Regions from separate parts of the Rahnella sp. CFA14(1/10) genome, predicted to be linked through region 2. Evidence: predicted binding sites of a transcription regulator. Region 2 holds the regulator's gene; the other holds the start of a gene.

Region 1 (3,179 bases), on a different contig from region 2:
GCCGCTGATGTTGCGGGCCGGCAATGATCTGCTCAATGATGAATAACAGCGTCAGCGCAGAACCGAGAGGCAGAGGCAGATAGGTTTGCCCGGCAGTCAGCAACGGAAATTCCGCCACCGGCTGCTGCCAGAGTTCGCTGCATAATTGCAGGCTGTACCAGAAAATAAATACGCTGATCGCCAGCATCATCAGATCAGAAAGCAATGCGGCAAATTTTTTCAGCACGGGCGGCAGCCGGTCAGTGACCATGGCGACGACAATGTGCGAACCGGCACGGTAACTGACGGCGGCACCAATAAACGTGAAGGTCACCATGCACATAATCGCGATCGGTTCCGGCCACGACAGGGCGTTGTTCATGACGTAGCGGGCAAAGATCCCAATGGGGATCACCGCCACCATCAGCAGCAAAGCGATACCCGCCAGCCACATCGCGCAGCGGTAAAGAATGTCCATCAGGGTGTGATAACTCGAAACCATAAATCCCCCGGTGAATGATCAGAAAGAGGCAGTCCGCAGACTGCCAGTGTCAGGGTTTACTTCACGTCAGCGATTTGCTGCATCAGATCCTGATGATCTTTACCGAATTCATCGCGCACGGATTGTGTGGCTTTGACGTAGGTTGCAGGGTCAATTTCATAGAATTTCACGCCGCCTGCTTTCATGGTGGCGAGGGCTTTCTCGTTATAGGTTTTCCACAGTTCGCGTTGTTCATCCTGCGCCTCTTTTGCCAGTTTGAGGATTAACTGCTGGTCTTCCGGTTTCAGCTTGTCCCATTTCACTTTTGAATACAGGAACAGTTCAGGGATGATGAAATGGCGGCTGTAGGTGTAGTTTTTCACAACCGGCAGGTAATTATGGGCGACAAAAGTGGGCGGGTTGTTTTCAGTGCCGTCGATGACGCCGGTCTGCATACCGCTGAACACTTCACTGACACCCATCGCCACCGGATTTGCGCCCATCGCTTTCAGCGTTGCCAGTGCAATAGGGCTGCCCTGTACGCGGATTTTCATGCCATGCAAATCTTCCGGTTTCACCACCGGCTGTTTGGTGATCAGGTTACGTGTTCCGCCATCCATCCATCCAAGAAAGACCAGCCGTGAATTCGGGTTGTTAGTGATCTTATCGCCGATCTCTTTACCGATCTGACCGTCGAGTACTTTATGCATATGATTTTCGTCGCGGAAAATGTAGGGCAGGGTGAAAACATTAATTTCCGGCAAAATCGAGGCAACCGGTGTCATTGACACACGGATAATATCCAGCGCACCAAGCTGTGCCTGTTCAATTTCCTGCTTTTCATCACCCAGTACGCCACCCGGGAACGTTTTAATCTCGAGGCGTCCGTCCGTTTGCTTTTGCAGTTTTTCGCCCATGTGCTGGACAGCGACTACGTTGGGATAGCCTTGCGGATGTACATCAGCGGCTTTGAGCGTTTGTGCTGCCACGCCATGGGTAAATAAGAGGGTCGCGGAACTCAGGCAAAGGCTGAGAAGTGCTTTTTGCATTTTCATCAGTTTGTCTCCAGGGTACTCAGTAAGGGAAAGATAAATGAGAGCAAGCGTCGAACACGGTGTACCCGGGGGGTGCAACCTGTCCATGTTAAAAATGACTAAATAAGCTTGTAAATTAAAAGGATACATAGGGTGCCGGTGTGTGGTCTTCCCCAGTAGAAGCACATTACCTTATTTTTTGTTGCGCGGTATTTGAGCGTTATCACAAACTTATAACAAATATAAAAAGCCGTTGCTTAATATTTAAAACGTTGTTTTGACTTGGTTAATAAGCGTCAGATGATTGATTAATGGTGTAATTCTTCCGGAAAATGTGACGGAGATTAAATTGTTCATCCTTTGTGCAAAAAGGAAAAACCTTGTGATCAGTCAATGACACGCAGGTCGCCAGGCGGGATAATGTAAATAATAATGAGAACGACTATCAATTAGGTGTTTTTTTTTGATATCATCCGACGTTATTCATTCTTTCTACATACTGATTCTGGCTGGAGGCGACGCGTGAAAACGGCTCGCAATAAGATGAAAGAGGCGACCTCATTACTGATGTCGTTAATGTTGGTTGCTGGCCTGAGTGGCAACGCGATGGCGGCACCGGCGACGCCGGCTGGACAAGCCGTCAGTTCTGCTGCAACTCAACCTGCAACGGCGGATACCCCAGCATCGGCAACCCGTGACGCAACGGCGGCTCCGGTGATGCAACCCGCACCAACGGATACCGCACCTGTCATTCCAACCGATTTGTCTGTTATGGGCATGTACCATCATGCTGATGTGGTGGTGAAAACCGTCATGATCGGTCTGTTGCTGGCTTCTGTGGTCACCTGGGCGTTGTTATTCAGCAAGGGGGCAGACGTCTTCACCGGCAAACGCCGTATGCGCCGTGAATTTGACGCGTTGTCTTCTGTTCGTACGCTGGATGAAGCTGCCGAGCAGGCTGAAAGTTTTGCCGCCAGCAGCATCAGCGCGCAGATGATCCGTGATGCCCAAAACGAGCTTGAACTCTCTGCAGGATCAACTGACAACAACGGTATTAAGGAGCGGACGGGTTTCCGCCTTGAGCGCCGCGTCAGCGCTGCCGGCCGCCACATGGGCCGTGGCAATGGTATTCTGGCGACCATCGGGGCAATCTCTCCGTTCGTCGGCCTGTTCGGTACTGTATGGGGCATCATGAACAGTTTCATCGGTATCGCACAGACGCAGACCACCAATCTGGCGGTCGTGGCACCGGGTATTGCCGAAGCCTTACTGGCGACGGCTGTGGGCCTGATTGCGGCCATCCCTGCGGTGGTGATCTACAATATTTTCGCCCGTACTATCACCTCTTATCGTCATCAGGTCGGCGATGTGGCGGCGCAGATAATCCTGTTACAGGGCCGTGATTTGGATCTGGCTGCCAGCAAAAGCAATACGCCACGCGGTCAGACAGGTCAGTTACGTGTAGGGTAAGAACAGATTATGGCTATTCGGTTAAACGATGATATCGACGAAAGTGGTGAAATGCATGACATCAACGTCACGCCTTTTATCGACGTCATGCTGGTATTGCTGATCATTTTCATGGTGGCAGCGCCGCTGGCTACCGTAGATGTGCGGGTAGATTTACCGGCTTCGACGGCAAAACAACAGCCGCGTCCGGAGAAACCGATTTTCCTGTCGGTAAA
Region 2 (3,179 bases):
AGGCGGGGTCAGTCTCTACAAAGCGGCCGGTAAATTTAAATATGGCGGATTCTGGGGACATGCGGGCTATATTCAGCCCACAGGGCAGACGTTGATCGCACCGCACTGGAGCTTCATGCCGGGGACTTATCGCGGTGCGGAAGCCGGGTATAAACATGATTTCGGTGATGCGGGTGAACTGAGTTTCTCCTATATGTGGGCCGACGAATATAAATCGCCCTGGCATCTGGAAATGGATGATTTCCGCCAGAATGATAAGAAAACCGGCGTTTCTTATATTCACTCCCTCGGTGCGAAATATGACTTTAAAAATGACTTCGTGCTGGAAGGCGCGTTTGGTCAGGCTGAAAGTTATGTCGATCAGTACTTTGGCAAAGCCTCGTACAAAATAGATTTGCTGGGCAATCCGCTGACTACCAGCTATCAGTTCTATGGGGCAGAAGATCGTATCAGCGACAAAAATGATCCAAACAGTTTGTATGATGGTCTGGCCTGGTTGCAGGCATTAACTTTCGGCTATACCACGGGTCAGTTCAACTGGCGTCTGGAAGGGACGATGGTGAAAGCGGAAGGGAACCAGGGTTACTTCCTGCAACGTATGACGCCGACGTATTCCTCTTCAAACGGCCGTCTTGATGTGTGGTGGGACAACCGTTCGGACTTCAACGCTAACGGTGAAAAAGCAGTATATGCAGGCGTGTTGTATGACCTGGCAAAATGGGATTTACCGGGCTTAGCCGTCGGTGGCTCCTATGTTTATGCATGGGATGCCAGGCCGAGCACTAACGCGGCTTACGACCAGAGTCAGCGCCTGAAAGAAAGCGCCTGGAGTCTGGATGCGCTGTACACCATTCAGGAAGGCCGTGCGAAAGGGACATTGTTCAAACTGCATTACACCCAGTATGACAATCATTCGGATATTCCAAGCTGGGGCGGCGGATACGGCAATATTTTCCAGGATGAAAAAGACGTGAAATTCATCGTTATCGCTCCATTCACTATTTTCTGAGGTCGCTATGTCGATGAATAAATTATTGATGACCGTGGTATCCGCTGTTCTGCTGGCGGGTTGTGCGCCGACAGCCGGTCAGGCTGAAATATCCAAAACGCGTGAGGCTTACAGCGCCTGTATTAATACAGCGGAAGGCAATCCGGATAAACTGGCATCCTGTCAGGCGGTGCTGAATGTGCTGAAACAGGAAAAAGCCCACCAAAAATTTGCGGAACAGGAAACGGTTCGCGTGGTGGATTACCAGCAGTGTCTTACGGCACGCAAAACCGGTAATGGTCAGGCGTATGCCGCAGATTGCGGAAAGATATGGCAGGAAATCCGGGCCAATAACGCTCCGAAACCGTAAAACGAATCGCAGAAATCAAACCCCGGCGTGCCGGGGTTTTTTTAGGGTTGCTGAAATCCAGACATAAAAAAACCGCTTTTCAGCGGTTAATGAATTCACAGCCTGTCGGCAACGGGGTTGCCACATGCCATATTAGTGCGCAGGTTTATCGTTGTGCAAAGACTCATCTTCGCGGCAATCACCTGCTTCACAATGACCATAGAGATACAGACTATGGTTGGTCAGTTTGATGCCGTGTTTCTTAGCAATCTCACGCTGACGGCCTTCAATATACTCATCACGAAATTCGATTACACGTCCGCAATCCAGGCAGATGAGGTGATCGTGGTGATGCTGCTGAGTCAGTTCGAATACGGACTTGCCGCCTTCGAAATTATGACGGGTAACGATACCGGCGTCGTCGAACTGGTTCAGAACGCGGTAAACCGTTGCCAGGCCAATTTCTTCACCCATATCAATTAATTGCTTGTAAAGATCTTCCGCACTAACGTGATGACCTTCCGGCGCTTGCAGCACTTCCAGGATTTTGAGGCGCGGAAGCGTGACTTTTAAGCCAGCTTTCTTCAGTGCGGTGTTGTTGTCAGTCATGCGGATTCAGTCCTGTTACTATGTGCTAATCAAGTTGAGGCATGCAGCCTGTGGCATCGGCGGCACAAATTATTCGTTTAGTCTCTTCGTTTACGCAAGTGTGCCAATTGTCGTCAACGATAGCCTGTTAATAAAGATCACAATTTGCCGGTCACATTGGTAATGCAACGACTTGATCGATAGAAAAAACAGAGGAACTCAGTGTACCTTGATACGACCGAAAGTTACAATTTTGTAGCAGTTAAATTGTTAATTTCAGTAATAGTTTGGCCCTTCAATTGTAGAATAAATCCTCAGGGCCAACAGGGTTTTTAGCCAATAATTTCAGAAAGGCTGAGTTCTTCTGTGATCTGTTTCACCCAGGCATCAACACGTTCACTGGTCAGTTCCGGCTGGCGATCTTCGTCAATTGCCAGGCCTATGAAATGCTTATCATCAGCCAGGCCTTTAGAGGCTTCAAAGTGATACCCTTCGGTAGGCCAGTGTCCGACAATCACTGCGCCGCGTGGCTCAATGATATCGCGCACGGTGCCCAGTGCATCGCAAAAATATTCGGCATAGTCTTCCTGGTCACCACAGCCAAACAGTGCAACCAGCTTACCTTCGAAATCTATCTCTTCCAGCGTTGGGAAAAAGTCGTCCCAGTCACACTGCGCTTCACCGTAATACCAGGTTGGAATACCGATAAGCAAAATATCGAATTTTTCCAGATCCTCTTTGCTGCTCTTCGCAATGTCATGCACCTCTGCAACATCTTTACCCAACTGTTTCTGGATCATTTTTGCGATGTTTTCGGTGTTACCTGTATCGGATCCAAAGAAGATACCTACAACGGCCATAAGATTACCTAACCTCTTGTTCTCAATGAAGTGCTCTGCAACGCAGGCAATAATAATGCAGATGATAGCAAACTCGTGCGGCGGAGAATATGCTTCTGCTCGCCTTCTTAGCTGGGGAATAAGTTTATCGGGCAATATTTTTAAGTGTTATCGCCTTTGTGTGCTTTCACGCAGGGTGCGTTAACCTCAGGCTGAATAAGGTCAAACGCAAATTGAAGAAATAAGTCGTCACAATACTAAATTTCGAGAATATTCCGCCGATAGATGATGCGAGAGCAATCTCAACATAATAAAGAAATCGATGCCCGGAGAGGTGTTCAAACATGTCCTGGGGCACTTGCCTGCTGGTTACCTGTCTTGATTCTCCGCATCCCCCTCAATCCTCAGGCCAGAA

What was found. Region 2 encodes Fur, which represses iron uptake genes when iron is present. Its sites were predicted from a motif close to ATAATAATGAGAACNACTATCAA; they were not measured.
Region 1: the regulator Fur is predicted to act here: its motif matches at 1,921-1,943, upstream of exbB (tol-pal system-associated acyl-CoA thioesterase).

Annotation. Positions count from the first base shown of each region.
Region 1 is NZ_SEWS01000007.1:86,784-89,962, reverse strand. It holds gene EVX52_RS15070 (TRAP transporter small permease) at 1-481, opposite strand, end outside; gene EVX52_RS15065 (TRAP transporter substrate-binding protein) at 538-1,515, opposite strand; gene exbB (tol-pal system-associated acyl-CoA thioesterase) at 2,038-2,964, shown strand; gene exbD (TonB system transport protein ExbD) at 2,974-3,179, shown strand, end outside.
Region 2 is NZ_SEWS01000001.1:677,809-680,987, reverse strand. It holds gene EVX52_RS03405 (OprD family outer membrane porin) at 1-1,009, shown strand, start outside; gene chiQ (ChiQ/YbfN family lipoprotein) at 1,023-1,358, shown strand; gene fur (ferric iron uptake transcriptional regulator) at 1,491-1,946, opposite strand; gene fldA (flavodoxin FldA) at 2,258-2,785, opposite strand.